DNA from 2 places in the Sinomonas sp. B1-1 genome. Region 2 is predicted to be linked to the other one. Evidence: predicted binding sites of a transcription regulator. Region 2 holds the regulator's gene; the other holds the start of a gene.

Region 1 (15,507 bases), on a different contig from region 2:
TGAGCCGGGCGAGGCGCGAGAACGTCCAGTCGCGGCGGCCCAGCGTGGGCCGCTCGAGGAGGCTGTTGCCACCGGCGGGCGCATCGGAGAGGGCCGCCTCCACAGGGTCGGCGGGAGCAGGCGACGTCGTGTCACGCGTGCCGCTGTCCGCGGCGCCGGGCGCCGCGGGCTGAGCTGGCGTCGGACGCTCTACCACTGGCGGCACCTCCACACTTCTCGTCGGGATTCCCTCAGTGTATGCCTCGGCGAACCGCTCAGACGCCCGCGTTCGCTGTGGACCGACGCGACCGCACCCGGTCCGCCTGCTTCACGAGCTCGGGCTCGCGCTCGCGCAGCCACGCATACATGGGAGCGGCGATGAAGATCGTCGCCGCGGTGCCGATGAGGATGCCGACGAACAGGGCGAGCGATAGGTCCCTGAGGGTGCCGGCGCCGAGCAGGCCCGCACCGATGAACAGGATCGCCGCGACGGGAAGGACAGCGACCATCATCGTGTTGATCGACCGCACCAGCGTCTGGTTCACCGCGAGGTTGACCTCCTCGGCGAAGGTCCGCCGGGTTGACGCCGTGATGTCCGCGGTGTTCTCCCGGATCTTGTCGAACACCACGACAGTGTCGTAGAGCGAGTAGCTCAGGATCGTGAGGAAGCCGATGATCGCCGAGGGGGTGACCTCGAAGCCGCTGGCCGCGTAGACGCCGCCGGTGACCACCATGGTGACGAGCATCCCGGTGAGCGCCGAGAGCGACATCTTCCATGTCCGGAAGTACAGCGCCATGAGGACGGCGGCGAGGAGCACGAAGACCACGAACCCGATCATCGCCTGCTGGGTCACGTCAGCGCCCCAGGTCGGGCCGACGAACGACGACGTGACCTTGTCCGCCCCGACGCCGTAGGCCTGCGCGAGCTTGTCCTTGACCTGGATGGTCTGGTCGTCGGTGAGGCGCTCGGTCTGGACGCGCATCGTGCCCGGGGCGATGTTGCTGGCCCGTGGAGCGCTGTCGGCGGCGACCGACGTCACTGCCGCCTCGCCGAGGTGGGCATCGGTCGTGGACACCTGGGACACGCGGAACTCGCTGCCCCCGCGGAACTCGATGCCGAGGTTGAATCCGCCGGCGAGGATGGGGATGAGGATCGAGGCGAGCACCAGGATCCCCGCGACCCCGAACCAGATCTTCTTGTTCTGGACGAACCCGTAGGAGCGCTTGCCCGTGTAGAGCTCGTTGCCGAACCGTGCGAAGAAGTTGGACATCAGTTCTCCTCCTCGGAACGCCCGTCGGCGCGGCTGGCGCGTCCCGCCGGCGACGAGACCCGTGCCCGCTCCGCCTCGGCCGCACGCCGTTCTGCGATGGTCATGCGCCGCCCGGCCTCGCGGGCAGCAGCCGCGTTCTTCGGCTTGAGGTTCGCCTTAGCCGCCTCCGACGCCTCGCGCAGGCGCCCCGCTCCCCGGTACAGCGGGACCGCGCCGAGCCGCTCGGGATCGAGGCCTGAGAACCGATGGCCCTCGCCGAAGAACCTGGTCCGCGCGAGGACCTGGAGCATCGGGTGGGTGAACATGAACACGACGAGGAGGTCGGCGATCGCCGTGAGGCCGAGCGTGAACGCGAAGCCGCGCACGTTGCCCACCGCCACGAAGTAGAGCACCACGGCCGCGAGGAGGTTCACGGCCTTGGACGCGAGCACGGTCCGCTTGGCACGCTTCCAGCCGTTCTCGACGGCGGAGACCAGGCCGCGGCCCTCGCGGAGTTCGTCGCGGATGCGCTCGAAGTACACGATGAAGGAGTCTGCCGTCTGGCCGATCGCGACGATGAGGCCCGCGACGCCGGCCAGGGAGAGCCGGTAGTTCTCCGTCCAGCCGAGGATCGCGATCGCGAGGTAGGTCAGGACCCCGGCGACAACGAGCGAGGCAATCGTGACGAAGCCGAGCGCCCGGTACTGGAAGAGCGAGTAGATGACGACGAGCAGGAGGCCGATTCCGCCGGCCAGCAGGCCCATCTCGAGCTGCTGGCTGCCCAGGGTGGCCGAGATCTGCTCTTCGCTCTGGATCTCGAAGCTGATAGGCAGCGCCCCGTAGCGGAGCTGGTCGGAAAGGGTCTTGGCGGTTGCCTCGGTGAAGTTGCCGGTGATCTGCGGACGACCATCCGTGATCACGGCGAGGGAGCGCGGCGCCGAGATGACCTTGTCGTCGAGCACGATCGCGAACTGTGCCTTCGGATCGTTCTGGTTCGCCACGTAGAACCCGTTGAGGCGCTGCGTCACAGCCTTGAACTTCTCGGTACCGGAGTCGTTGAACTGGATGTTGACGGCCCACTCGTTGGTCACGGCGCCCTGCCGGCCCTGCTGGAGCTGGAACGACGAACCGGCGATCTCGGTGCCGAGGACCTCGACGGGGCCGAGGATGTACTTCACCGCGCCGGCACCGCTCCCGGCGGTCTCGCACGTGACGAGCGGCTTGGAGGGATCGGAGCGCTGGGTGGTCTCCGGCAGTGCCCCGGTGCAGTCGAGGGCCTCGAACTGCTGGTAGACGTCGGCCGTGATCCAGTTGGTGTCGCTCGCGTTGGCCGGTGCGGCCGTCGGCTTCGGGAGCTGGTCCGCGGGAGTGCGCTGGTCTGCAGGCACCGCGGCAGGGTTGCCGGCCACGAGGACGGGACGGAAGTTCATGTCGGCCGAGGCCTGGATGAGCTGGCGGGTCTCAGCAGACGGGGTGCCCGGCAGGCTGACGACGACGTTGCGGCCCGACTGGGTGCTGATCTCCGCCTCGGAGACGCCGGAGCCGTCGACGCGCTGGCGGATGATCTCGACAGCCTGGTTGAGCTGCTCCTGGTTGATCTGGGAGCCGCCGGCGACCTTCGGCGCGAGGATCATCTGGGTGCCGCCCTCAAGGTCGAGCGCGAGCTTCGGCGCCCAGGAGGCCTGGCCGGCGATCGTGCCGCCGGCGAGGATGCCGGCGAGGGCCAGCAGGAGGACGACGAGCGAGAGGAGTGTCTTCAGTCCCGGCCGCGTGCGGGATCGTGCCATGGTGGTCCTTCGGGTGAGGGAGCGTGCGCGCCATCAGCGCCTGGAGCGCCTGACGCCGCGCCGCCCGGGATTGCGGGCCGGGCGGCGCGTCAGGGACTACTTGTCGTTCTTGCCCTCGTCGTTGAGGCGCCTGATCGTCTCTTCCGGAGTCTCATTCAGCTGCGACTGCGTGCCCGCTGCGGGGGCCTCACGCTTGTCGAGCCCAAGGGTCCCGCCAGCAGGAGCCACGTCGCCGGGCTCCTCGGAGAGCGCAGCGTCGGCGGCCGGAGCGGCCGGCTCGACGATCTTCGTGACCGCCTGGCGGTGCACGGTGGCCTCGTTGCCGGGGCTGAGCTCGAGAACCACCTTGTTCTCGGCCTCGTCGATGGAGACGATCGTGCCGTAGAGGCCGAAGCTCGTCATGACCTCGACGCCCGGGCCGAACTTGGACTGCATCTGCGCCTGCTGCTGCTGCGCCTTCTTGTTCCGACGGAACATCGTGAAGATGAAGAAGGCGAAGACAGCCAGCAGCAGGATGGTCATAAAGTCCATGGAAGGTCCAATCTTTTTCGTCGGCGCGGACACCGGCCACCGGGCGGGCCCGGGCACAGCGTAGCGGCCCCCGGCAAGGCGGGAGCGTGTATTCAGTCTAAGCGCACGCGCGGAGCGTGCCGCTCACTCCTCCAACGATTCATCGGGCTCATCCGAGCCCGGACCGAAGAGGGTTGCGCTCTCGGCGAACGGAGCTGACGCCGGCACAGGGAGCCCGAGGTGCTCGTAGGCCAGCGGGGTCGCGACGCGACCGCGCGGAGTGCGCCCCATCAGGCCCTCCCGCACGAGGTAGGGCTCGGCAACGGTCTCGACCGTCTCCGGCTCCTCCCCCACCGCGATTGCAAGGGTCGAGAGCCCGACGGGGCCCCCGCCGAACTTCGTCGCGAGCGCCGTCAGGACGTTCCGGTCGAGACGGTCCAGCCCTTTCGCATCCACCTCGTACATGTCCAGGGCAGCACCGGCAGCCCGCGCATCGATCTGGTCGATCTGGTGCACGAGCGCCCAGTCGCGCACCCTGCGAAGCAGCCGGTTCGCGATGCGCGGCGTCCCCCGCGACCGACCGGCCACCTCGGTGAACCCCGCTGAGGTGACCCTCAGGTCCAGCAGGCCCGCCGAGCGCCGCAGCACGAGCTCGAGCTCCTCGACAGAGTAGAACTCGAGGTGGCCCGTGAACCCGAAGCGGTCCCGCAGGGGCCCGGGCAGGAGGCCTGCGCGCGTCGTGGCGCCCACGAGCGTGAACGGCGGCAGGTCGAGCGGGATCGCAGTCGCGCCGGCCCCCTTGCCGACCACGATGTCGACGCGGAAGTCCTCCATGGCCATGTACAGCATCTCCTCGGCGGGCCGGGACATGCGGTGGATCTCGTCGAGGAACAGGACCTCGCCCTCCGACAGGGACGAGAGGATGGCCGCGAGGTCCCCCGCGTGCTGGATCGCCGGACCAGAGGAGATGCGCAGCGGCGCGTTCATCTCGCCCGCGATGATCATGGCGAGCGTAGTCTTCCCGAGCCCCGGCGGCCCCGAGAGCAGCACGTGGTCGGCAGTGCGGCCGCGCAGCCGGCTCGCCTCGAGCACCAGCGAGAGCTGGCGGCGCACCCGCGCCTGCCCCACGAACTCGTCGAGGAACTTGGGCCGGAGTGCGGCCTCGATGACGCGCTCTTCGGGCTCCTCTTGGCTCGCGACGAGCGACGGCTCAGCCACGCGACCCCGCCTTCACGCCCCGGGTCCCCTGGCCCAGCCAGCGCAGCGTCGCACGGAGGATCTCCGGCACGCTTCCCGTCTCGGCCACGTCCGGCTGGTCCGCCATGGCCTTGTCGATGCTGGATGCCGCGTCCTTCTCGCTCCAGCCCAGCGACGACATCGCCTCGATGACCTGGGGCTTCCACCCGGCGCCGTCGCTGGCCGCGGCCGGCGCGGGCGCGTCTCCGGTACCGAGCGGCACGAGCTTGCCCTTGAGCTCGAGCACGAGCCGAGCGCCGACCTTCGGGCCGATCCCGGGAACCTTCGTGAACGCCTTCGCGTCCTCGGAATGGGCTGCCACCCGGACTGCCTCGGGACTGTGCACCGCCAGCACCGCCAGCGCGAGGCGCGGCCCGATCCCGGAGACACCCAGGAGCACCTCGAAGACCTCCCGCTCCTCGGGCGCTGCGAAACCGAAGAGCGTCATCGAATCCTCGCGCACCACAAGCGACGTGTGCACGACGGCCTCATCGCCCACCCGGAGCCCCGCGAGGGTCTGCGGCGTGGCCCAGAAGGACATGCCGGCCCCGTTGACATCGATCACGCCTGACGACAGGCCCACATGCGCCACCGGACCACGGAGGAAGCTGATCACCGGGACTCCTTGCCTGTCACCACAAACCGAACATATCTACGAGAACTCTAGCGGCCGACGGCGCCCGGTCCCCTCATCTGCCGCGGCGAGCCTTCGCTTCGGCCCGCACCGTCCGCCACCCGGATTCCCCTCGCCTCATCTGCCGCGGCGCGCCTTCGCTTCGGCCCGCACCGTCCGCCACCCGGATTCCCCTCGCCTCATCTGCCGCGGCGTGCCTTCGCTTCGGCTTCTTGCCATAGCCTCTGCGCCGGTGTCAGCGCCGTCGCCGTCATCGCCGTCGTGCGCCCGGCCGCCGACGGGGAGCCCGGAGCGCTTCCCCGCCACGCGTGCGCCAGGGCCAGCGCGAGGGCGTCGGCGGCGTCGGCGGGGCGCGGCGCCGTCTCGAGCCGCAGGATCTTCATCACCATCCTGGTCACGGCGGCCTTGTCGGCGCGCCCGCTCCCTGTCACGGCGGCCTTGACCTCGGACGGCGTGTGGAGCGCCACCGGGATGCCGCGCTTCGCGGCGGCGGCGATCACGATGCCGGACGCCTGCGCAACCCCCATCACGGTGCTCACGTTCATCTGCGAGAACACGCGCTCGACGGCGACCACCTCCGGTTCGAAGCGGTCGAGCCAGTCCTCCACAGCCTGGGCGATGGCGAGGAGCCGCGCGTCGAGGGGCTCCTGCGCCGTCGTCCCGACCACGGTGACGCCGACCAGCGTCGCCCGGCGGTCGCGCTCGACGTCGACGACCCCGATCCCGCAGCGCGTGAGGCCCGGGTCCACGCCCAGCACGCGCAGGGCAGACCCGGGCCTCACGGGGGCGGCGGCTCCCTCAGAAGCGGCCACAGCTAGTCGTTCTCGAGCTCCGCCATGACGTCCTCGCTCATGTCGGCGTTCGTGTACACGTTCTGCACATCGTCGAGGTCTTCGAGGGCGTCGACGAGGCGGACGAACTTCCGGGCGCCGTCTGCGTCGAGCTGGACCTCCATCGAGGGCACGAACTCGGCCTCGTCGGTGTCGTACTCGATGCCGGCCTCCGCCAGCGCATCGCGGATCGCCTGGAGGTCAGCGGGCTCCGAGTAGACCACCCAGTTCTCGCCGCCGTCCTTGACCTCTTCCGCCCCCGCATCGAGGACGGCCATGAGCACGTCGTCTTCCGAGAGGCCGTTCTTCGGCAGGCTCACCACGCCCTTGCGGTTGAAGAGGTAGTTGACCGAGCCCTGGTCGGCCATGCTGCCGCCGTTGCGGGTGACCGCGAGGCGCACGTCGGCCGCGGCGCGGTTCCGGTTCTCCGTGAGGCATTCGATGAGGAGCGCGGAGCCCTGGGGGCCGCGGGCCTCGTACATGATCTCGGTGTAGTCGATCGCCTCACCCGTGAGCCCAGCGCCGCGCTTGATGGCGCGGTCGATGTTGTCGTTGGGGACCGAGTTCTTCTTGGCCTTGCTGACCGCGAGCTCGAGGTTGGGGTTGCCCGAGAGGTCCGGGCCGCCAAGCCTCGCGGCGACCTCGATGGTCTTGATGTACTTGGCGAACGCCTTGGCACGCTTGGCGTCGATGGCCGCCTTCTTGTGCTTGGTGGTCGCCCATTTGGAGTGGCCGGACATGCCTACGCTTCTCCTCTGATCATGCGGATGAAAAGTTCATGGATCCGTGTCTCGCCCGTCACCTCGGGATGGAACGATGTGGCGAGCAGCCGTCCAGAACGCACTGCGACAATTCTAGACCTGCCCCCGAGCGCGGCCGTGTGCGACGCGTGCGCAGGATCCACCTCGGCGAGCACCTCGACGTCGGGCCCCACCCGTTCGACCCACGGGCCGCGGATGAACACGGCGTGGACCGGCCCCCCCGACTGGTCGACCTCCTTGAAGTCCAGATCGGTCTCGAACGACTCGCGCTGGCGCCCGAAGGCATTGCGGCGGACGGTGATGTCGAGTCCGCCGAACGTCTCCTGCGGCTTCCCGGAGAGGTCCGCCGTGGGGTCCGCGATGTCGTCTGCGAGCAGGATCATCCCAGCGCAGGAGCCGTAGACCGGGAAGCCCTCCTGGATCCTGGCGCGCAGGGGGTCGGCGAGACCGAAGGCCCGGGCAAGCTTGTCGATCGTCGTCGACTCCCCGCCGGGGATCACGAGCCCGTCGAGGTCGTCCAGTTCTTCGGGCCGCCGGACCTTCATGGCGCGGGCGCCCACGTGCGTCAGTGCCGCGAGGTGCTCGCGGACGTCGCCCTGAAGGGCGAGCACGCCGACGAGGGGCGCGTTTCCGGTGCGCTCGGACGGAGGGGGCGGAACGAGAGAAGTCACCGGGACAGTCTAGTCAGCCCTCCGTCACAGCGAGTGGCCCGCCCCCGAGTCCGCAGGCCGCCGGTAGCATGGAGCCCAGACCCCGACGGACAACAGATGAGGACAGCACTATGTGCGGAATCGCCGGATACTTCGGCGCCGGGCTCGACGAATCGCTCCTGAAGGAGATGAACTCCTGCATCCTGCACCGGGGGCCCGACGGCGAGGGGTACTTCGCCGACGGAAAGGTCGGCCTGGCGCACCGCCGGCTCGCCATCGTCGACATCGCCCACGGCCAGGAGCCGATGGTCAGCGCGGACGAGGACACGGTTCTCGTCTACAACGGCGAGGTCTACAACTACCGCGAGCTGCGGGGCGAGCTCGAGGCGCTCGGCCGCACCTTCCGCACCGCCTCCGACACGGAAGTCGTGCTCCAGGCCTACGAGGCGTGGGGCACGGAAGCGTTCGACCGCTTCAACGGCATGTTCGGCCTCGCCATCTTCGACCGACGCCGCAACCAGCTCGTCCTGGCGCGCGACCACTTCGGCATCAAGCCCCTCTACTGGGCCAACGCCGGCACCGAGTCCGAGCCGCAGCTGCTCTTCGCCTCCGAGATCCGCCCCATCCTCGCCACCGACCTCGTCGAGGCCAAGCCCAATGAGCGGATCCTGTACCGGTACCTCCAGTACCGGATCCACGACGACACCGCGGAGACCTTCTTCGAGGGGGTCAACAAGCTCCTGCCCGGCGAGATGATGACGGTCGACCTCGGCACCGGACGCTTCCGCATCTCCTCGTACACACGACTCCGCGAGGAGCTCGAGGAGCTCGCCAAGGTCGGCACGCCGTACACGCCCGAGGTCGTCGACGAGTACCGCCGCCGGTTCACCGAGGCGATCCGCATCCGCCTCAACTCAGAGGTCCCCGTGGGCAGCGCCCTCTCAGGGGGTCTCGACTCGTCCGCCGTCGTGGTGACGATCAACCGCCTCATGCAGGAGAACGCCGAGGGGCTCGAGGCCGTCGGCGCGAAGCAGAACACCTTCAGCGCGGTGTTCCCGAACGCGATCAACGACGAGGAGAAGTACGCCGACGCGGCCATCAACGTCTGCAGCGGCAACATCGCGGCCCACAAGATCAAGCCGACCCCCGAAGGATTCGACGCCGACCTCGTCGACTTCGTGCGCACCATGGAGGAGCCCATCATCTCCTCGGGCCCCTACGCGCAGTACTGCGTGATGAAGGAGGCCAGCAAGCATGTGACCGTGCTCCTCGATGGCCAGGGCGCCGACGAGATGATGGCCGGCTACATCCCCTACTACTTCGCGTACCTGCGGCAGCTCAAGGCCAAGGGCGACTACGCCACGCTCGCCAAGGAGACGGCGTCGAGCCTCGACATCTTCTACCGGCTCGGCCGGTTCCGCCTCCAGGGCAAGGTCAGCGGCAGGAAGACCGTGAGCATGGGCTCGCTCCTGAAGAAGGCGTGGACCAAGCAGTTCGCGGGCGAGACCTTCGGGAACATCCCGGCGAACCTCAAGCTGCGCCTCATCGACGACCTCTTCGCCAAGTCCCTGCCCTCGCTCCTGCGCTACGAGGACAAGAACACGATGCGCTTCTCGCTCGAGGGCCGCGTCCCCTTCCTCGACAAGGAGGTCGTGAAGTACCTCTTCTCGCTCTCGGACGAGGCGATCATCAAGGAGGGCTGGAACAAGCGGGTCCTGCGCGACGCCACCCGCGGGCTGCTCCCCGAGCTCATCAGCAACCGGCGCAACAAGATCGGCTTCACCACCCCCGAGGCGGAGTGGTTCACGCTCATGAAGGAGCGCCTCTACAAGATCTTCATGTCCAACTCGTTCTACTCGCGCCCTTACTGGGACCGCGAGCAGGTCCTGACGGCCTTCGAGGAGTACCTCGACGGCAAGAACGATGCGGACACGATGATCTTCTGGCGCCTGCTGAACGTCGAGCTCTGGCTGCGCGAGTTCATCGACAAGGACGAGGCACCCGCGGACGTCAAGGCCAACAAGAGCGACTACGAGGCCAACCCGGGCAAGGAGCTCGACATCGCCTCGAACGGTTCGGTGTTCCGGCGCTACCCGCTGCAGACCGACGTCTTCGCGAAGGACACCGATCTCGCCGCCGGCGTCACCTCGTACGTCAAGCGCTTCTTCGACGGGCTGCCGGACGCGCCCGCCGAGGCCCGGACCGCCGTCGGGGGCAAGAAGTGGTACCTCCTCGTGAGCGAGAAGATCGTCGCCATCACCCAGGGCCGCTCGTTCCCCGTCTGGGAGATCAAGGTGACACCCGCGGCGCGCGTGCTCTCCAAGTTCGTCACGCGCACGCCGGCCGGGATCGGCCTCGGGAGCCCCTGGTCCATGCAGATCGCGATCAACGAGGTGGGCCTGCCGCTCATCGTCAAGGCCGCTGCCGCGTCCATCGTCGGCAAGGTCCAGGGCAAGAGCGGCGTCTTCTACGACGTCGTGGGCCACAACATCAACGCGATCGACGGCGCCACGCCCTACAGCCTCGGCGCGGCCAGCAACTCGGTGAAGCTCGCACCCAAGGATCCCGACGGCGTCGCCCGCGCCCTCAGCGCGGCGGTGAGGGCGGCGCTCCCGGCGGAGGCGGCGGCGTCGTTCGGCGGCAGCGCGGTCATGGACGCGAACGACCTCGGCGTCGTCGTCATGGGCCACGACACGGACCTGCCGAAGGAGACCATCGCAGGGATGTTCAAGGACAACCCCCAGGGCCAGGGCTCCCAGGCCACGCCGATGTCGCTCGTCTTCGCGCAGGACTGAACGCCGTGGGCAACCCGCTCCTCTCGCCCAGCCCGCTACCCTACGGGCTCCCGCCGTTCGCAGGCCTCCGCGAGGAGGACTTCGCGGAGGCCGTCCGGGCCGGCCTCGCCGAGCATCTGGCCGAGATCGAGGCGATCACCGGCTCGGACGAGGCGGCGGACTTCGAGAACACCGCTGTGGCGATGGAGCGTGCGGGAACCCTGCTCAACCGCGCGGTCTCGGCGTTCATGACCCTCGTGTCCTCACACGGCACCGACGGGATCCGCGCTCTCGAGACGGAGCTCATGCCCGAGCTCTCGGCGCACGAGGACGCGGTGTACCTCAACCGGGCGCTCCACGAGCGTTTCGCGGCCATCCCCACGGAGGGCCTCGACGAGGAGTCCGCGCGCCTCGTGTCCGAATGGCTCGCCGCGTTCCGGCGTGCGGGCATCGCGCTCGACGACGCCGGGCAGGCCCGCCTCCGCGCCATCAACGCCGAGCTCTCGCGGCTCGGCACGGAGTACGGCCAGCGGGTGGCCAGGGGGATCAACGAGGCCGCCGTCCTGGTAGTGGACGAGTCTGAACTCGCAGGCATGCCCGAGGACGACAGGGCCTCCGCCGCCGAGGCGGCCCGAGCAGCCGGGCACGAGTCCGGCTGGCTCCTGACCTTCGTCCAGCCCACCGGCCAGCCGCATCTCGCGGTCCTCGAGGACCGCGGGCTCAGGCGCCGCATCTTCGAGGCGTCGGTGGCGCGCGGGAGCTCCGGCGGCGCGACGGACGTCCTCGGGCTCGTCACGGACATGGCCCGCCTGCGCGCCGAGAAGGCGGCCCTGCTGGGCTTCGCGGACTTCGCGGAGCTTGCCGTGGACGACCAGACCGCGCCCTCCATCGCCGCGGTCAGGGACATGCTGGCCCAGCTCGCGCCGGCCGCGGTGCGGAACGCTGCGGCGGAGGCCGAGGTCCTCGCCCGGGCGGCCGGCCATGAGCTCGAGCCCTGGGACTGGGAGTTCTACTCGGCGAAGGTGCGGCGGGAGGAGTTCGCGGTGGACGAGCAGGCGCTGCGACCCTACCTCGAGCTCGACCGGGTCCTCGAGGACGGGGCCTTCTACGCCGCGGGCCAGCTGTTCGGCCTGACGTTCCGCGAACGCGACGACCTCGTCGGCTACCACGAGGACGTGAGGGTGTGGGAGGTGCTCGACGCCGACGGGGACGGGTTGGGCCTCTTCCTCGGGGACTACTTCGCCCGCCCCACCAAGCGCGGCGGCGCGTGGATGAACTCGCTCGTCGAGCAGTCCCGGCTCCTCGGCCTCCGCCCGGTGGTGGTCAACAACCTCAACGTCCCCAAGCCCGCCCCGGGCGAGCCGGCCCTCCTGACGCTCGATGAGCTGCGCACCGTGTTCCATGAGTTCGGGCACGCCCTGCACGGGCTGCTCTCCGACGTCGCGTACCCGCGGTTCTCGGGGACGAACGTTCCCCGCGACTTCGTCGAGTATCCCTCCCAGGTGAACGAGATGTGGATGTTCGCGCCCGAGGTAGCGCGGAACTACGCGCGGCACCACGCCACGGGAGAGCCGCTGGCCGCCGAGGTGCTCGAGCGCCTCGATGCCGCCCGGCTCTGGGGCGAGGGCTTCGCCACCACGGAATACCTCGGAGCCGCGCTGCTCGACCTCGCGTGGCACAGCCTGCCCGCCGGCGAGGAGCCCGGCGATCCCGTCGCGTTCGAGGCGAAGGCACTCACCGATGCGGGCGTCGCGGTGCCTCTCGTGCCGCCGCGCTACCGCACGGGCTACTTCCAGCACATCTTCGCCGGCGGGTGGTACGCCGCCGGCTACTGGTCCTACATCTGGAGCGAGGTGCTCGACGCGGACACGGTCGAGTGGTTCAGGGAGAACGGCGGCCTGACGCGCGCCAACGGCCACGCGTTCCGCCGCGAGCTGCTCTCGCGCGGCAACTCCCGCGACCCGCTGGCCTCGTTCCGTGCCTTCCGCGGCCGTGACGCCGACGTCGGCCCGCTCCTCGCCCGGCGCGGCCTCGCCTGAGCCGGGCACCGGGCGGAACACGGCCCTTCGCCCCTGCCCACGCAGGCGCACCTGCGCGACAGTGGAGGGGACACGCGAGGAGGACCAGATGCACGTGTTCAAGGACAGGTCCGAGGCCGGCCGTGAACTGGCCCGCGCGCTCACACGCTTCCGGGGGCCGGGGACCGTCGTCCTCGGGCTCCCCCGCGGCGGCGTCCCGGTGGCGTTCGAGGTCGCCGTCGCCTTGGACGCCCCTCTGGACGTGATCGTGGTCCGCAAGCTCGGAGTACCGTTCCAGCCTGAGCTCGCGATGGGAGCGGTCGGCGAGAACGGCGTCCGGGTCCTCGACGACCGGGTCCGCTCGCTGTCCGGAGTGACCGAGCGCGAACTCGCGCTGGTGGAGGCACGGGAACGCGAGGTCCTCGAGAAGCGCGTCGCCCAGATCCGGGCGGTCCGCGCGCCCGAGGACCTCCATGGGAAGACAGCTGTCATCGTCGACGACGGCATCGCCACCGGCTCCACCGCCCGGGTCGCCTGCCGGGTCGCCCGTGCTCTCGGCGCCGAGCGCGTCGTGCTCGCCGTGCCCGTCGGCCCCAAGGACACCGTCGCGGACTTCCCGGAGGCCGACGAGGTGGTCTGCCTGACGACTCCGTCGCCATTCCGGGCGGTGGGGCGCTTCTACAGCGACTTCTCCGCGACGGAGGATGACGAGGTCCTCCACCTCCTCGATGCGGCGGCCCGGCGCCCGGCCCCGGTGTCCCCGCAGAAGGACGCCGCGCCCGTGCACGAGGACGTGCTCATCCCGCTCGACGGCGTCACGGTCCAGGGCAGCCTCCACCTCCCGGCCACCGGCGGCGTCGTCGTGTTCGCCCACGGAAGCGGCAGCAGCCGGCACAGCCCGCGGAACCGGGCCGTGGCCCGCGTCCTCCAGAATGCAGGACTCGGCACCCTCCTGCTCGACCTCCTGTCCCCGGACGAGGAGCTAGAGCGCCGGGCTGTCTTCGACATCGGGCTTCTGGCCTCCCGCCTCACGGCAGCGACCGACTGGCTGCGCTCGGAGCGCGCTGCTTCCCGGACGGTCGGGTACTTCGGGGCGAGCACCGGCGCGGCAGCGGCCCTGTGGGCAGCGGCGGAGCCGGACTCCGGAATCTCCGCCGTGGTCTCGCGCGGCGGCCGGCCGGACCTCGCCATCGGGCGCCTCGGCGATGTGCAGGCGCCCACCCTCCTGATCGTCGGCGGGGCGGACCACCAGGTCCTCGAGCTCAACCGCGAGGCGGCACGGCACCTCAGGTGCCCGCATCGGCTCGAAGTCGTGCCGCGCGCTACCCACCTTTTCGAGGAGCCTGGCACGCTCGACGCCGTAGCGCGCCTCGCCCGCGACTGGTTCACCGAGCATCTAGCCTGAGAGCCGCATCCAGGAATGAGCCTCGGCTGGTCCTCCAGGGAGAAGCCCCTGAGCCTCTGAGCGGAGGCTCAGGCAGTGGCGTGGGCGGCGACGTAGGCGACGAGGCCGCCGAAGGTGCCGACCTGGGCGTAGTCCCGCTCAGGCACGTCCACGCCTGTGGTCTGGGCAATCTGCTCGATGAGCCGCAGGAAGTCGAGGGAGTCGAGGTCGAGGTCCTGGCGCAGGCGGTCGGCGTCGTCGATCTCCTCCGGCTCGATCTCGGGTGCGATCTCGCGCAGCGCCGCGGTCACGGCGGCACGTGTGTCGGTGGGGGTCATAGCTCCTCCGGTGTGAGCAGGAGTTCCTGGATGCGGGTCAGGTACCGTCCGCCGCCGAGGCCGTCGCTCACCCGGTGGTCGGCCGAGAGGGTCGCGGTGACGGCCTGGCGCACGCCGAGCATCCCATTCTCGGCCCACGGGCGCTCGATGACGCGCCCGAACCCGACCATCGCGACCTGCGGGGGGACGATCACGCCGAAGACGGCCTCGACGCCGAGGTCGCCGAGGCTCGTGACGGTGATGGTCGCGTCCGCCATCTCGGTCCGGAGCAGCCGGCCGGCCCTCGCGCGGGCGACGAGGTCGCGGAGCTTCTCCATGAGCTCGTCCACGGTCAGGGCGTCGGCGTCGTGAAGGGCGGGCGCGACGAGCCCTCCCCCGCGCAGCGCCACTGCGACCCCAAGGTGCACCCGCTCGCCCGCGGCGAACCCCGAATCCGTCCAGTAGCCGTTCATGCCGGGCACCTCGCGGGCGGCCACCGCGGCCGCCTTGAGCAGGAACGCCGCCGGGACGAGCCGTGCCGAGACGGGGCGGGCCAGATTCCGCTCCTGCATGAGGGCCATCGTCGCCGAGAGGTCAACGGTGGTGCTGAGGTAGTAGTGGGGTACGGTCGCCTTCGACTTCGCCATGAGGCTCCCGAGCGCCGCGCGCAGCGTGGCCGCCTTCCCGGCGCGGGGCTCGGCGGCCGGCTTCCCACCAGCCGACGACGGCGCAACCGCCTCGCCCCCGGACGGAACCGGGCGTGCAGCCGCCGCCGCGGCACGGCGCACGTCGGCCTCGGAGACGCTCCCCTGCTGGCCCGTTCCGACAACACCCTCGAGGTCGATCCCCAGCTTGGCCGCGAGGCGCCGGGCCAGAGGCGACGAGCGGACTCGGTGCGGGGCTGCTGGCGGGGGGACTTCCGGCACAGGAGCCGACAACGGAGCCGCAGGCGCAGAAGGGGCGGACATCGAGGGGGCAGCCGCCGGCGGCGCCGGAACGCGTTCGTCGGGCGCCGGCGCCGGTGGCGCGGAGGCCGCGGCCCCTGCGGCAGGTCCACCGGGTTCGGCCGCTTCCGCTGCCTCCTCCCCCAGACGGACGATGGGGGTCCCGACCGGGACCGTCTCGCCGAGCCCCACGAGGTACTCCCCCACCACGCCGTCCTCGAACGACTCGACGTCCATGACCGTCTTGTCGGTGTCCACGACCGCGACCAGGTCGCCCCGGTGCACCGCGTCGCCGGGCTTCACGAGCCACTCGACGACCTTGCCGTGGTCCATGTCCGCCCCGAGCGAGGGCATCCGCAGCTCAGGCACCGGACGACACCGCCTCGAGTGCCGCCGCGACCACGCGTGGCGCGGAGGGGAGGGCTGCCTCCTC
Region 2 (15,507 bases):
AACGTGGGCTGCCGCCGTCGTGCTTAAATCCCACCGCGGGCGGCGGGTCACGGATCCAGGCGGGGTCACCGATCCATCCGCCTCCGTAGGAGGCTGGAGTTCGCCGCCGATTCTCAGTGGGAGCCCGTGCGGGGCACTTCCGGCTCGACAGCGGGGGTTCCCTGGGCGGGCCGGTCCCGCTGGATGTCCGGTTCGATGTAGATCACGCGGGCTGCGGGAACGGCGTCGCGGATGCGCACCTCGGTGGCGTCGATGGCCTGGGCGATCTCGGCCCCCGATGCCCCCGGCGCGACGCTGATCTTCACGCCGACGAGGAGCTCATCCGGGCCCAAATGCATGGTGCGCAGGTGGATGATGCGCGTCCCGTCGGACTGGATGGCCCCCTCGATCTTCGCCACGTCGGTCCTCGTGGCGGCTTCGCCGAGCAGGAGCGAGCTCGTCTCGACGGCGAGGACCCCGGCAATGATGACAAGGAGGATGCCGATCATGGCGGTGCCGAGGGCGTCCCAGACCCCGTTGCCGGTGATGAGCGTGAGCGAGACACCGAAGAGTGCGAACAGCAGGCCGAGGAGGGCACCGAAGTCCTCGAGCAGGATCACCGGCAGCTCGGGCTGCTTGGCGCTGCGGACGAACGAGACCCAGGACTGCTTCCCGCGGATCTGGTTGGACTCGTGGATCGCCGTGCGGAAGGACAGCCCCTCGGCGATGATGGCCCCGACGAGGACGGCCAGGGGAACCCACCACCACGAACCCTCGATCCCGTGCGGGTCGTGGAACTTCTCCCACGCTTCGAACAGCGCGAAGAGGCCGCCCACGGTGAAGAGGACGATCGAGACGATGAAGGCATAGATGTACCTCGCCCGGCCGTAGCCGAAGGGGTGCTCGGGGCTCGCCTGCTTCCCGGCCCGCTTCCCGCCGACAAGCAGGAGGACCTGGTTCCCCGAATCGGCCACCGAGTGGATGGCCTCCGCGAGCATCGACGACGACGCCGTGAGCAGGAACGCGACGAACTTCATCACCGCGATGGCCAGATTCGCGGACAGCGCCGCGACGACGGCCTTGGTCCCACCGCCAGAAGCCATGATGGTGCCTGCTTTCTCCTCGAGTCCCGAAGTGCGATCGGTACCAACCTACCCGTTCGGGCATGCCGGGAACCGGCCCCGGCGCCGGCTCAGCGCCTCTGGCTGCGGGCGCTCGCGTACAGGCAGACGGTGGCGGCGGTGCCGACATTGAGGCTCTCGGCCGCGCCGTAGAGCGGGACGGCCACGCGGTGGTCGGCCAGGGCCTTCTCCTCCTCGCTGAGGCCCTGCGCCTCGTTCCCGAACAGCCACGCGGTGGGCGCCTCGAGCCGATACTCCCCGGGAGCGGCAGCGGTGCCCATGCGCCTCGCCGCCGACTCGTCCTGGAGCCGGTCGAGATCGACCGGGCCCTCGCCGTCGGCTGCGAGGATGCCGAGCCCGGCGGCGCGGGCCGCGGCAGCGAGGTCCTGCGGTTCGGCACCCAGCACCACAGGGACGTGGAAGAGCGACCCGGCGGTGCTGCGGACCGCCTTCGGGTTGTAGATGTCCACGCTGCCGGCCGTGAGCACGACCGCGTCGGCACCGGCCGAGTCAGCGGCGCGGAGGATGGTGCCTGCGTTGCCGGGATCCTGGACCCGGCACATGACGGCCAGAAGCCGCGGGCGGCGGGCGAGGACGTCCTCGAGCGCGACGTCGAGCATCGAGCACACGGCGACGACGCCCTGCGGGTTGACGGTGTCCGCCATGGCGGCCAGCACGTCGTCGGTCGCGAGGCGCAGCTGGCCGGTTGCCGCGGCCGGCCCGGCGATCTCGGGGTAGCGGTCCAGGCAGGCCTCGCTCGCGTACACCTCGGCGACGACGGCGTCTCGCCCGCCGGCGCGCCGCTCGGCGTCGAGGCGCAGCGCCTCACGCACCGCCTGGGGACCTTCGGCGAGGAAGCAGCGACGCCGGTTCCTCGCCGCGCGCGTCGCCAGCTTGGCGACGTCACGCACACGGTCTGCGCGGGGATTGGCCATGGTCTCGGTCGGTGTCACGGACCAACTCTAGCGACGCCGAGCGGCCCGGGACGCGGCAGCGCCCGCGCAGCAGGGCTGCACGGGCGCTGTCGAAGGGGGTCGCGGGGCCGCGACGTCCGCTCGCTACTTGGCGACGGGGGCGTTGACGTCGGCCGGGAGGGCGTTCTTGGCGACCTCGACGAGGGCGGCAAACGCGGTCGCGTCGGAGACGGCCAGCTCGGCGAGCATGCGGCGGTCGACCTCGACCTCGGCGGCCTTGAGGCCCTGGATGAGGCGGTTGTAGGTCAGCCCGTTCGCGCGGGAGGCCGCGTTGATGCGCTGGATCCAGAGGCGACGGAAGTCGCCCTTGCGCTTGTGGCGGTCCTGGTAGCTGTACACGAACGAGTGCAGCAGCTGTTCCTTGGCCTTGCGGTACAGGCGCGAGCGCTGGCCGCGGTAGCCGGAGGCCCGATCGAGGATGGTCCGGCGCTTCTTGTGGGCGTTGACCGCCCGCTTCACACGTGCCACGTGCGTACTCCTTTTGAATCTCTCCCAGACACCCGGGCAATGCGCCCGGCCGGGATGGCTAGTGGCCCCGGAGGGGCCGGTGGGTGGAAGAAATCAGACGCCCAGCATCCGCTTGATGACCTTGGCGTCGCCCGGGGAGACGATCTTGTCGCCGGCGAGGCGGCGCGTGAGCGTCGTGGGCTTGTGCTCGAGGTAGTGGCGGCGGTTGGCCTGCTGGCGCTTGAGCTTGCCCGAGCCGGTCAGCTTGAAGCGCTTCTTGGCGCCACTGTGGGTCTTCATCTTCGGCATGGGAACCGATCTCCTTACGTACCCGCGGCGCGAGGCCGCGGCTTTCTCTGGCGGTCAGCTTGCGCGGACCGACTGGTTTCTCCGCCCGCCGGCAGGCCGGCGGCGGTGGACTGGCTGGGCGGACCGGCGCCCTCTCAGGCGCCAGTCCGTCTGCCGGGTCTGGCTAGTTGCCCCGCCGGCCGGACGGCCGGGGTGCCGTCGGCTTCGGGGCGGAGGGCTTCGGCGTGGCCGCGGACGGGCGCGGCACACCGGGCTTGGGAACGCTGGGCTTCGGCGCCGCCGGCTTGGGCGCCGAAGGGCGCGCGGACGACGGCGACGGGACCGGCTTGGGCGCAGCCGGAGCCGCCGGCTTGGACGCAGCCGAGGCGGCGGGCTTCGGCGCGGCGGTCTCGCGGGCGGGCTTCGGTGCGGCGGTCTCGCGGGGAGCCTTCGGCTCAGCGGGCTGCGCCTTGGCCTGGGAAGGCTGGGGCGCCACGGGCTCGGCCTGCGGCTTGTCCGCCTCGGCGGCGGGAGCCTCCTCGGGGGCCGGAGCCGCTTCGGCGGCCGGAGCCTCCTCGGAGCCCTGGGCCTCCTCGGCCGCGGGGGCCTCCTCAGGAGCTGAAGGCGCCGCAGTGGGCGTCTCCTCGACCTCGGGTGCCTCAGCCTCGCGTGCCTCAGCCTCGGGCGCCTCGGCCTCGCGGGCCGTGGCTGCCTGGAGCAGCTCCGCAGGGATGGAGTCCGCAAGCGACTGCGTCAGGGGGGCGCCGTCGGCGGTGACATTCCCCGCCTTCGCCGCCTCCGCCTTGGCCTTGTCCGTGGCGCGCTGGGCTGCGCGACGGGCCTCCGCCTTGGCCTCCGCCTTGTTCTTGAGCGGGCCGATCACCATGACCATGTTGCGTCCGTCGATCCGCGGGGCGGACTCGACAGCACCCACCTCGGCGACGTCCTCGGCGAACCTCTGGAGCAGGCGGATGCCCATCTCCGGACGCTGCTGCTCACGGCCGCGGAACTGGATCATGGCCTTGACCTTGTCGCCCGCACCGAGGAAGCGGAGGGCATGGCCGGTCTTCGTCTCGTAGTCGTGCTTGTCGATCTTGAGGCGGAAGCGGATTTCCTTCAGGACCGTGTTGGTCTGGTTCTTGCGCGCCTCACGCGCCTTGACCGCGGCCTCGTACTTGTACTTGCCGAAGTCCATCAGCTTGCACACCGGCGGCTTGGCCTGCGGTGCTACCTCAACGAGATCGAGGTCGGCCTCAGCGGCCAGGCGCAAGGCATCCTCGATGCGGACGATGCCGACCTGCTCTCCGGCGGGCCCGACGAGGCGCACCTCGGGGACGCGGATTCGCTCATTGATGCGTGGATCGCTAATGTTCAAGCTCCTGTACATGTGCGGACGTGCCCGGCAACAAGGAAGGCCCCCGATTGCCGGTGCAATCGGAGGCCTCGGATGGACACGCCCCGCTGGAGCGCCTGCCCGGAGCGACGGCGCGCGCCGTCCGGCCAACCTGAGTACCCGGCAGCTTTCCGGCCGTAAGGCCCGGACGCCGACAGGTGGGAGAGATCTCCGCTTGCAAACTATCTGTCAATTATACAGGGTTGACGCAGACAACCGTGCAACGGCACGGTCCCGGGGAACCGGTGCGTTGTCGGTGAGGCGCCCGCCACTGGAATAACGACATCCAGTCGGTCTGTGACAAGCTTATCAGCATGAGCAGCAGCACCCCGAACCCCGCCGCGTCCTCCGACGCGCCGTCCACCACGCACGATGCCCACCGCCACAGTTTCGGCGACTCCGCCGACGCCGCGCCGGACGTGAGCGCGCAGGTGCGGGACATTGCGGAGGTCGCGGCTGTCGAGGTGATCACGACGACGGCGGTGCACCTCATGAGCGCTGCCGCGGTGAAGTGCGGGCTCGCCGAGGGCCCGGACGCCGAAGGGCTCAAGGACCTGGACGAGGCGCGCAAGCTCATCACCGCCCTTGCCGGGCTGGTCACGGCCGCCGCCCCCGAAATCGGCTCGCAGCACGCCGGCCCGTTGCGCGACGGCCTGCGTTCGCTCCAGCTCGCGTTCCGCGAGGCGTCCGCCATCCAGGACGCGCCGGGCAAGGGCCCGGGCGAGAAGTACACCGGCCCGGTCAACTGACACCCGCCCGCACACGGGCGGTACGCACCCTTTAAGGGTCACCTTCTGGAGGTCACCTCCTGGCGGTCACATCGTGTGACCCCCAGGAGGTGACCTCCAGACGCTAGGCGGCGGGTGAGCCGGGGGCGGGCGCCCGTCGGCGCCGTCGTGCGCCCTGTGCCGCGAGGCCGGCCGAGCACAGCAGCACTCCGGCCGCCCCGATCCCGGCGAAGCCCGCCCACGGTCCGACCGCGTCGATGAGCGTGCCGGTCAGAGGAGAGCCCAGGGCCGTGCCCGCCGTGAGGGCGGAGCCGTACCACCCCATCGCCTCGCCTCGCCGTTCCTCGGGCACGAGCTCCGCCACGCGTTCGGAGGCTGCCGACAGGGTCGGCGCGCACAGGAGCCCCGGCAGGATGGACAGCACGCTGAGGGTGCCGGTGTCGTGCGCGAAGCCCAGCGGCATCGTGAGCACGCTCATCACGAGCAGGAGCACCAGCGGGGAGACCGGCCTGTGCATGGCGCCGTAGACGATCCCCCCGACCAGGGACGCCGCGCACCAGAAGAAGAAGACGATCCCGAGCTGTGCCGCCTCCCCGTGGCTGCGCAGGATCGCGACGATCCCGACGTCGGTGCCGGACAGCACCATGCCGGCGCCGGCGGCGACGGCCATGACCACGACGACGGCGACGCCCACCCGCCACCTCCCCCGCGGCCTCGAGTCCGCCCCACGCACGCGGGTCAGCAGGCGGCGGAGCCCGGAGGCCCCGTCCGCCTGGCCCGCCGCGACCTCCGTAGGGGCAGGCCGGGCGGCGGACTCGAGCCCGGAGGGCAGGTCCTCCGGGGACCCGCCCATGCCGAGCCCGGCGCTGTCCCTGGAGAGGGCGCCGGGCTGGGCCGTGCGCGTCGGCGGGTTGAACCACATCAGCGCCAGCCCAGCAGCGGCCGCGGACGCGCCGACGGCCGTGATCCCCCAGATGGTGGAGGCCTGCACGGCGGCGACGGCGGCGAGGGCGGGCCCCACCATGAAGGTCACCTCGGTGCAGATCGAGTCGAGGGCGAAGGCCGTGCGGCGCTGGGCAGCGTTCGTCATGACGCCGAGCGACTGCCGCACCACGGAGAAGATCGGCAGGGCGAAGATCCCGCCCACGAACACCGCCGCCAGGAGCCAGGGGTACTCGAGGTGGGGCGCCACGCCCCACACAAGTGCCTCGGCGAGGATCGAGGGAACGAGGGCGACGCGCAGACCTGCCGTATCCACCCGCCGACCGCGCCAGGGCGCCCCCACAGCGATGCCGACGGTCAGCACCGCGGCGACGGCGCCCGCGGCCGCGTACCCGAGGCCCAGGGTCTGGACGACGTGCAGCGTCAGCAGGACTCCGGCGGCGGAGTGCGGGAGCCGCGCAACCATGGCGACCAGGAGCAGCCGGCGCACCATCGGCGTACGCCACAGCTGGCCGTAGTGCGCGAAGTCCATGGTCCCCTCCCCCGGGCGGTGCGCGGTTCGGGCTCAGCTGGTCGCCGGGCGGACCTTGATCTCGATCGAGTCGACCGACTCCGCGAAGCGCGCGCTGCCGGCCAGCCGGCCGTGCAGCTCTGACACGGTCTCACGCACTGCCTCTGCTGGCAATCCGGGCGCGAGGGCCACGGTCAGGCGGAGCTCGGGCCCGGGGCCGCCGCCCGCGAGCACACGTCCGGACGCGTCGCGCGAGGCGACGCCTGCACCGGGGCCGATCTCGATGCCCCGCACCGCGTCGATGCCCTCCGACGCCCGGCCGACCTCGCCGACCAGGTCCGCGTCCGCGTACGACGGCGTCCACTCGCGCTGCTGAGCGAGCGCCCATACCCCGGGCCGGCGGAGCACGAACGTCACGTCCGCCCCGGGGTCGAGGACGAGGAGCTCGGCGCCCTCGGAGACGGCCGAGAGCGCCGCGCGCGGGGCGAACACGGCCACAGGGCGGGCCTCGGGGTGCCACGCGGCGAGTCGCTCGACGGTCGTGAAGACGGGCAGCGCCTTGCGGCCGTCGGGTGCCGCGACGGTCACGAGGGCCATGTCCGCCTCCTTGTCCTCGGCGAAGCCGTGCTCACCGAGGCCGCCTTCGGCGAGCTCCGCGACGACGGCGACGAAGACGCGGGCCGTGGCGAGCGCACGGTGGACTGCCGTCTCGTCCCCGGCGCCCGTGGCGAGGGCGGCGAGCGCAGCCGCGACGCCGGCGTCGGCCGCGCCGCCGTCGCCGTCGAAGGTGTGGAGGGGGTTGCCGTCGCCGCTCAGGTCACGGCCGGCCCACGGCTGCCCCGCCGAGTCGGCGGCGCTCCCGGCTCGGGCCAGCGCGGCGGCGATGTGGCCGGGCAGATGCCGCTGCGGCCCACCTGCGCCGTGGGCGTGGTGTGCGCCGTGCGCATGGCCGCGGTCGCCGTCGTGCGTCATCAGCGGCGCCCGGCCACGTCCAGCGCTTCGGGGAGCGTGAACTGGCCGGAGTAGAGCGCCTTGCCGACGATCGCGCCCTCGACCCCGAGCGGGACGAGCTCGCGCAGCGCGCGGAGGTCATCGAGGCCGGAGATCCCGCCCGAGGCGACGACCGGCCTGTCGGTGCGCTGGCACATCTCGCGAAGGAGGCCGAGGTTGGGCCCCTGGAGGGTGCCGTCCTTGGTCACGTCGGTGACGACGTAGCGGGCGCAGCCGGCGTCCTCGAGGCGTGCGAGCACCTCCCAGAGGTCGCCGCCCTCCTTGGTCCAGCCACGTCCGGCGAGCGTGGTGCCGCGCACGTCGAGCCCGACGGCGATGCGGTCGCCGTGGCGCTCGATGGCCTTGGCCGTCCAGTCGGGGTTCTCGATCGCGGCGGTGCCGAGGTTGACGCGCGCGACCCCCAGCGCGAGGGCCGCGTCCAGGCTCGCGTCGTCGCGGAGGCCGCCGGACAGCTCGACCTTGAGCGACAGGCTGCTGACCACGTCCGCGATCAGGGCACGGTTGTCGCCCCGTCCGAAGGCCGCGTCGAGGTCCACGAGGTGCACCCATTCCGCGCCGGCCTGCTGCCACGCCAGCGCCGCGTCGAGCGGCGAGCCGTAGCTGGTCTCACTGCCCGCCTCCCCCTGCACGAGGCGGACGGCCTGGCCGTCCACGATGTCGACGGCGGGCAGGAGTTCGAGGATCGGATCCCCAGCGCTCATGTGGTGTCTCTCCTGGAGGGAAGGGATGGGAACATTTCGGAGGTCATGCGACCGGAAGGGTCAGCACGTAGGCCGCCACCAGGGCGGCCACGGCCAGCGCGCCGAAGGCGATCCACGTCCAGTTGGGAAGGCCCTGCTTGCGGAACGAGATCGCGCCTCCGACGAGCAGCCCGGCCAGGCCGAACAGCAGAACGGACCACATTCAGGCGGCGTCCTCGGCGCCGGAGGGAGTCCCCCGGCGCAGCGACTGGACCCAGTTGCGCAGGAGCCGCGCGCCCGCGTCTCCCGACTTCTCGGGGTGGAACTGGGTCGCGCAGAGGGGACCGTTCTCGACTGCCGCGATGAACGGGGCGCCGTGCTCGCTCCATGTCACCAACGGCGGGGCCATGCGCGGCTGGGCGACTTCGAACTCCCACTTCTGGACACCGTAGGAGTGCACGAAGTAGAAGCGCTCGTCCTCGACGCCGGCGAAGAGCTTCGACCCCTCGGGGACCGTGACGGTGTTCCAGCCCATGTGCGGGACGACGTCGGCGGGCAGCAGTTCGACAGTGCCGGGCCATTCTCCGAGGCCCTCGGCTTCCACGCCGTGCTCGATCCCGCGCTCGAACATGATCTGGAGCCCGACGCAGATCGCCAGGACCGGGCGCCCCCCGGCGACGCGGCGGCCGATGATGCGCAGGCCGTCCACGGCCTTGAGCTCCTCCATGACGGTCGCGAACGCGCCGACGCCGGGCACCACGAGGCCGTCGGCGTTGAGCGCATCCTCCGCCTTAGCGCTCAGCGTGACAGCGGCTCCAGCCCGTTCGAGGGCGCGCACGGCCGAACGGACATTGCCCGAGCCGTAGTCGAGCACGACGACGGTGGGCCGCCCCTCGGGATCCGTCGCAGGTCCGCCCGCGTTCCGCGGGTCCACGGCGACGCCCCCCGGGGCATCCGCCGGCGCCTCGGGCAGGGAGTCCGCTCCGGGTACGGTGCTCACAGGGCTCCCTTTGTCGACGGGATGGCGTCCCCGATGCGCGGGTCGGGCTCGACCGCGGCGCGGAGGGCACGGGCGAAGGCCTTGAACTGGGCCTCGACAATGTGGTGGGGGTCCCGGCCGGCGAGGACGCTCATGTGCAGGCAGATGCCGGCATGCAGCGTGATCGCCTCGAAAACGTGCCGCGTGAGCGAGCCCGTGAAGTGGCCGCCGATCAGGTGGTACTCCTGCCCGGCAGGCTCGCCGCCGTGCACGAGGTAGGGGCGCCCGGAGACGTCGACGACCGCGTGCGCGAGCGCCTCGTCCAGCGGCACGCTCGCCTCGCCGAAGCGGCGGATGCCCGCCTTGGTGCCCAGCGCCTGCTTGAGGACCTCGCCGAGGGTGATCGCGATGTCCTCCACCGTGTGGTGGACGTCGATGTGGGTGTCCCCCGTCGCCTTGACGGTCAGATCGATGAGCGAGTGCTTGGCCAGGGCCGTGAGCATGTGGTCGTAGAACGGGACGCTGCTGGAGATGTCCGAGCGGCCGGTGCCGTCCAGGTCGATCTCGACGAGGACCGACGACTCGCTCGTCGTGCGCTCCATCCGCGCGCGTCGCCCAGTCCGCTCCTGGAGGTCGGCGGTCTGCAGCTCGGTGCTCATGGATGTGTCCTTCGGGTGAGGGGGTGTGGTCTCTATTCTATTCGCCTCGCAGCACGCCCCGTGCCGGGGGCGCGGGGCGGCGCGCGGTCGGGGACCGCCTCGCTCAGTGCGCGAGCAGCTCCTCGAGCCGCGTGAGGAACGCGGTGGTCTCCGCCTCGGTCCCGGCGGTCACCCGCAGGCTCCCGGGGATTCCGACGTCGCGCACCAGCACACCGACCTCGAGAAGTCCGCGCCACACGGCCTGCGGGTCCTCGAAGCCGGTGACGAACACGAAGTTGGAGTCCGAGGCGGCGGGGGTGAGCCCGAGCCGGGTCAGCTCGCGGACGATCCTGTCGCGCTGGCCCTTGATGGCCTCGACCTCTGCCATCAGGGAGTCGCGGTGCCGGAGCGCCGCGAGCGCGGTGGCCTGGGTGACGGCGGAGAGGTGGTAGGGAAGCCGCACGAGGCGGAGGGCGTCGATCACCTCGGGCGCCGCCGCGAGGTAGCCGAGCCGGGCACCGGCGAGGGCGAAGGCCTTGCTCATGGTCCGCGTGACGACGAGCCGGGGACGCCCGGGAAGGAGCGTGAGCGCCGTGGACGTCCCCGCCTGGGCGAACTCGGCGTACGCCTCGTCGACGATGACGATGCTCTGGCTCGCCTCCCCCGCCTCGTAGACGGCCTCGACGACGTCGAGGCCGAGTGCCGTCCCGGTCGGGTTGTTCGGCGAGCAGAGGATGACGATGTTCGGCGCGTGCTCACGCACCTGGGCGGCTGCGGACTCGGGGCTCAGGCCGAAGTCTGCCGACCGCTCGCCCCGGAGGTACGCCGTCCCGGTGCCGCTCGCGAGCAGGGGGTACATGGAGTACGTGGGCGGGAAGCTCAGGACCGCTCGGCCGGGTCCGCCGAAGGCCTGCAGGAGCTGCTGCAGGACCTCGTTGGAGCCGTTCGCGGCCCAGAGCTGCTCCGCCGACAGCCCGTGGCCGAGGTACTCGGCGAGGGCCTCGCGCAGCTCGGTGAACTCCCTGTCGGGGTAGCGGTTGAGACCGCCGGCCACCGCGCGGACGGCCTCCACGATGGCCTCCTGCACGTCCGCGGGGACCCCATACGTGTTCTCGTTGACGTTGAGCTGGATGGGGACGTCAAGCTGCGGCGCACCGTAGGGGTGCTGTCCGCGGAGATCGTCGCGGAGGGGGAGGCTGTTGAGTCGTTCGAGCTGGTCGTCCACCGGTCCAGCCTACGCCAGCGGCACCGGCGCCCACATTCCGGGGGCCAGCCGAAGACCCCGGAAACGGCACCATGCGGCTCGCCCCGGAGAGGTTCAGCGGGCGGAGAGGTTCAGCGGGCGAGCGGAACGACGATCTGCTCGCCGGGGAGCACTCTGGTGCTCTCCAAGTCATTGAGCTGGCGGATCTGGCTGATCGTCACGCGCGGGTCCTGGTCGGGCACACGGCCCTCGGCAATGCTCCACAGCGACTGGCCGGGCTGCACGGTCACCGTTTCGACAGCGCCGGGGCCGACCGCCTCCCCGGCCGCCTTCGCCGGCGCCATGAGCGCAGACCACGCGACGAGCACCGCCAGCGCCGCAGCGAACACCGGCAGGACGACGAGGACGAGCCTTCCCCTGCGCGTCAGGCGCAGCGGGGCCTGAGCAGGCGCGGACCGGAAGTCCCTGCCCGGCGACGCCGGGCCGCAGTGGACCACCTTCAGCCGGCGGCGTGCCTCCTGCTTGGCCGGGAGGGGAGCCCCGTGCCCATTTCCGGCGAGGATCGCGAGTGCCATGATGCGCCTTCCCCTGCGCAGTCGCCGAACGAGGTCGAGTGCGAACACATCGGCGGCACTCTGCGCAGTGTTTCGAAGAAACGTTCGAAGTGATGACTCTTTCTTAGCACCTGTCCACGATGCATGTCCAGACACGGTCGAACACATGTTTGAAAGGCCTGTCCGACTGGCCTACGGTGGGGATAGCACCGGGTTCCACGCCGAGCTGCCCGCCCCCGTCGACCATGACGACATCCTGCCGAGGGGGTACGACAGTTCTCGCAGGGAGGCCCCGGGGCATCGACGGACGGGATCCCGGAGCGCGTGGCGCCCCCGGTGGAGAGGCAGGACGGCATGGCATCACGGACCAGAGCAGCCAAAGGACTGACGGCGCGCCAGAAGAGGATCCTCGAGACGATCCAGCGCTCCGTGCAGCTCAAGGGCTACCCGCCGTCCATGCGCGAGATCGGGGACACGGTGGGCCTCGCAAGCCTCTCAAGCGTCACGCACCAGCTGATGCAGCTCGAGAAGCTGGGCTACCTGCGCCGCGATCCCAAGCGCCCCCGCGCCATGGAGGTCCTGATGCCGCTGACGCTGGACGAAGGCGAACTGAGCGTTCCGGCCGAGGAGGCCGCCGCCCTGCGCGGCGCGACCGGGGTCCCGCTCGGGGACATGGCCAGCGCTGCCGACACGGCGCTCGTTCCGCTGGTCGGGCGCATCGCCGCTGGTGGCCCCATCCTTGCGGACCAGGCGGTCGAGGACGTCATGCCGCTCCCCCGGCAGCTGGTGGGCTACGGCGAGCTGTTCATGCTCAAGGTCAAGGGCGACTCCATGATCGACGCCGCCATCTGCGACGGGGACTGGGTGGTCGTGCGCCGGCAGAACGCGGCGGAGAACGGCGACATCGTGGCCGCGCTGCTCGACGACGAGGCGACGGTCAAGACCTTCCGCCAGCGCGACGGGCACACCTGGCTCCTGCCGCAGAACACCCGCTACGAGCCGATCCTCGGCGACCACGCCACCATCATGGGCAAGGTCGTCTCGGTCCTGCGGTCGGTGTGAGCCCGCCGTTGGGCCGGCGGCCCGTTCAGCCGGCGGCGGCGAGACGCCTGAGCGCGTCGGTCACGACGTTCCGGTCGGCGGTCCCCCACAGCGGCGGGAGCGCTCCGCGCAGGAACGCCCCGTAGCGCTCGGTCGCAAGCCTCGAGTCGAGGACGGCCACGACGCCGCGGTCCTCGGTCGAGCGGATCAGCCGCCCTGCGCCCTGCGCGAGGCGCACGGCCGCATGTGTCGCCGAGACGGCCATGAAGCCATTCCCGCCGGCCTGGGCGACGGCGCGGGAGCGCGCCGTCGTGAGCGGATCGTCCGGCCGCGGGAACGGTATCCGGTCGATGACGACCAGACGGCACGAAGGGCCTGGGACATCCACGCCCTGCCACAGCGACATCGTCCCGAACAGGCAGGTGTCGGGTTCTGCGGCGAACTGCTTCACGAGGGCACTCATCGATGACTCACCCTGGCAGAGGATCTCGACGTCGAGCCGGAGGCGCAGCTCGTCTGCGGCCTCCTCGGCGGCCCGCCGGGAGGAGAACAGGCACAGCGCCCCGCCCGAGGAGGCCCGCAGGAGTGCCTCGAGGTCGTCGACCGCCTCCGGGGAGAGTCCGCGTCCCGGTCGCGGGAGGTGCTTGGCGACATAGAGCATGCCCTGCCTGGGGTAGTCGAAGGGTGATCCGACGTCGACTCCCGTCCACGAGGGCGCCCCTGCGCCCAGCAGCCCCAGTCCGCCCGCGGTCGGTTCGAACGCCGACCCGATCGCGAGGGTCGCGCTCGTCAGGACGACCGTGTGCCCGTCGAAGAGCCCCTCGCGGAGCCGGCCGCCCACGCCGAGCGGTGCGATGTGCAGCATGGCGGGGGCGTCGTCGTCGGCCGCTGCGTAGCCCGTCACGGGGTCCGGCGCGCCCGTGCGGGTCACCCACATGACCTCCCGGTTGGCCTCCGCCTCGAGGAGCCGCTCGCAGACCTCGAGGACGGCGAGGAGGCGCGACCGGGCGATCTGGCGCCCGCCGTCCGCCGACTGCCCGTCCCCGGGCTTCGAGTCCGACAGCGCCACACGGCACGCGTCCCGCACGAGGGCGACATCCTGGGCCTGCTCCTCGTTCAGCCCGCGCGCGAGCAGGCCCGTCGGCGCAGAGGTGAGCGAGAGCTCGAGGGCGGTCGCGGCGGCCTGCAGGGAATCGACAGTGATCCCGCAGTGGCGGCGCGCGCTCGATGCCGCGGCCTGGATCATCTGGGCCGAGAGCTGGCCGCTCACCGCGCCCGTGACGCGGTCGGCGAGCTCGTGCGCCTCGTCGACCACCACGACGTCGTACTCCGGGAGCACGTTGAGGCCCTCGAACGCGTTGATCGCGAGGAGCGCATGGTTCGTCACGACGATGTCGGCCTCGGCGCCACGCTGCCGCGCGAGCTCGCTGAAGCACTCGGCCGCGAAGGGGCACTTCTGCGCCCCGAGGCACTCGAGCGCCGTGACGGAGACCTGCCGCCACGCCCGGTCGGTGACCCCGGGCACGAGGTCGTCGCGGTCCCCCGTCTCCGTCTCCTCGGCCCACTGGCGCAGGCGCGCCACCTCCCGTCCGAGCTGGGTCGTCGGGCCGGCTCCGGGATGCCCGACGGCGGCGTCCTCGCCCAGGCTGAACAGCTGCCCCTCCGCGGCCTCGTCGGTCGGGAACCCACCCTCGAGCTTGTGCCGGCACAGGTAGTTGGACCGGCCCTTGACGAGCGCGACGTCGACAGGCCGGTCGAGCTTGGGCGTGATGGCCGCAAGCAGGCGCGGGATGTCGCGCCCCACGATCTGCGCCTGGAGCGCGAGCGTCGCCGTCGCGACGACCGCGGGCCGGTCGCTGTGCTGGGCGTGCGCGATCAGCGGAACCAGGTAGGCCAGAGACTTCCCCGTCCCGGTCCCCGCCTGCACGAGCAGGTGCTTCTGCTCCTCGATGGCAGTGGCAACCTGTCGGGCCATCTCGTGCTGCCCGTCGCGCTGCTGGCCGCCCATCGACGCGACGGCCGCGTCGAGGAGGGAGAGCGCCGTCTCCGCGGCCCCGGCGCTGCCCCGTCTCGCGCTGCCGTGCGCTACGGCCGACTCAGTCATGGACCACGAAGGGCGCGAGCTCCGCCGCGAGCTCCTCGCGGACCACGACCTCGGCCCGGGTGCCCTCCTCCACGTGCTCGAGGGAGCGGATCTCCGAGCTCGAGGTGTGCAGGCGGTTGAGGAGGTCACCGCGGCTGTACGGGACGAGGATGGTCAGCGTCACGCTCGGACGCGGGATGGCGTCGCTGATCGCCTCCTTGAGCTCGGCGATGCCCGCGCCGGTCCGGGCGGACACGACGACGTGGCGCGGCTCGCGCTGCCGGAGCCGTTCGAGGACGAACGGGTCAGCGGCGTCCGCCTTGTTCAGGACGATGATCTCGGGGACCTTGCGCGCGTCGACCTCCGCGAGGACCTGGCGGACCGCTGCGATCTGGCCCTCGGGGTCGGGGTGCGAGGCATCGACGACGTGGAGGATGAGGTCGGCGTCTGCCACCTCCTCGAGCGTGGACCGGAACGCCTCGACCAGCTGGGTCGGCAGCGACCGCACGAACCCGACGGTGTCCGCGAGCGTGTAGGGAAGCCCGTCCGGCGTCTCGGCCCGGCGCACGGTCGGGTCAAGGGTGGCGAAGAGGGCGTTCTCCACCAGCACCCCGGCGTCGGTGAGCCTGTTGAGCAGGGACGACTTGCCCGCGTTGGTGTAGCCCGCGATCGCCACCGAGGGAATCTCGTTGCGCTTGCGGTTCGCGCGTTTCGTCTCGCGGGCCGGCTTCATCCCGGCGATCTCCCGCCGCAGCTTGGCCATGCGGGTGCGGATGCGGCGCCGGTCCAGCTCGATCTTGGTCTCGCCGGGGCCACGCGAGCCGATGCCGCCGCCGGCGGCACCGACACGGCCACCGGCCTGCCGGGACATCGACTCGCCCCAGCCGCGCAGGCGCGGGAGGAGGTACTCGAGCTGGGCGAGCTCGACCTGGGC

Evidence for each region. Region 2 encodes LexA, which represses DNA repair genes until DNA is damaged. Its sites were predicted from a motif close to TCGAACANNTGTTCGA; they were not measured.
Region 1: the regulator LexA is predicted to act here: its motif matches at 5,405-5,420, upstream of ruvA (Holliday junction branch migration protein RuvA).

The regions. Positions count from the first base shown of each region.
Region 1 covers NZ_JBCHVF010000001.1:474,719-490,225, forward strand. The annotation lists gene ACQ5BE_RS02200 (RelA/SpoT family protein) at 1-43, opposite strand, end outside; gene secF (protein translocase subunit SecF) at 255-1,250, opposite strand; gene secD (protein translocase subunit SecD) at 1,250-3,016, opposite strand; gene yajC (preprotein translocase subunit YajC) at 3,113-3,547, opposite strand; gene ruvB (Holliday junction branch migration DNA helicase RuvB) at 3,671-4,744, opposite strand; gene ruvA (Holliday junction branch migration protein RuvA) at 4,737-5,378, opposite strand; gene ruvC (crossover junction endodeoxyribonuclease RuvC) at 5,576-6,208, opposite strand; gene ACQ5BE_RS02235 (YebC/PmpR family DNA-binding transcriptional regulator) at 6,211-6,966, opposite strand; gene pdxT (pyridoxal 5'-phosphate synthase glutaminase subunit PdxT) at 6,969-7,658, opposite strand; gene asnB (asparagine synthase (glutamine-hydrolyzing)) at 7,769-10,432, shown strand; gene ACQ5BE_RS02250 (M3 family metallopeptidase) at 10,438-12,450, shown strand; gene ACQ5BE_RS02255 (phosphoribosyltransferase family protein) at 12,539-13,834, shown strand; gene ACQ5BE_RS02260 (phosphopantetheine-binding protein) at 13,903-14,151, opposite strand; gene ACQ5BE_RS02265 (dihydrolipoamide acetyltransferase family protein) at 14,148-15,443, opposite strand; gene ACQ5BE_RS02270 (alpha-ketoacid dehydrogenase subunit beta) at 15,436-15,507, opposite strand, start outside.
Region 2 covers NZ_JBCHVF010000002.1:40,609-56,115, forward strand. The annotation lists gene ACQ5BE_RS04845 (cation diffusion facilitator family transporter) at 114-1,082, opposite strand; gene ACQ5BE_RS04850 (TrmH family RNA methyltransferase) at 1,172-2,035, opposite strand; gene rplT (50S ribosomal protein L20) at 2,159-2,542, opposite strand; gene rpmI (50S ribosomal protein L35) at 2,636-2,830, opposite strand; gene infC (translation initiation factor IF-3) at 2,994-4,184, opposite strand; gene ACQ5BE_RS04870 (DUF1844 domain-containing protein) at 4,517-4,951, shown strand; gene ACQ5BE_RS04875 (MFS transporter) at 5,055-6,404, opposite strand; gene ACQ5BE_RS04880 (SseB family protein) at 6,438-7,355, opposite strand; gene priA (bifunctional 1-(5-phosphoribosyl)-5-((5-phosphoribosylamino)methylideneamino)imidazole-4-carboxamide isomerase/phosphoribosylanthranilate isomerase PriA) at 7,355-8,095, opposite strand; gene ACQ5BE_RS04890 (hypothetical protein) at 8,139-8,297, opposite strand; gene hisH (imidazole glycerol phosphate synthase subunit HisH) at 8,298-9,008, opposite strand; gene hisB (imidazoleglycerol-phosphate dehydratase HisB) at 9,071-9,712, opposite strand; gene ACQ5BE_RS04905 (histidinol-phosphate transaminase) at 9,816-10,916, opposite strand; gene ACQ5BE_RS04910 (LysM peptidoglycan-binding domain-containing protein) at 11,027-11,470, opposite strand; gene lexA (transcriptional repressor LexA) at 11,804-12,511, shown strand; gene ACQ5BE_RS04920 (ATP-dependent DNA helicase) at 12,537-14,594, opposite strand; gene hflX (GTPase HflX) at 14,587-15,507, opposite strand, start outside.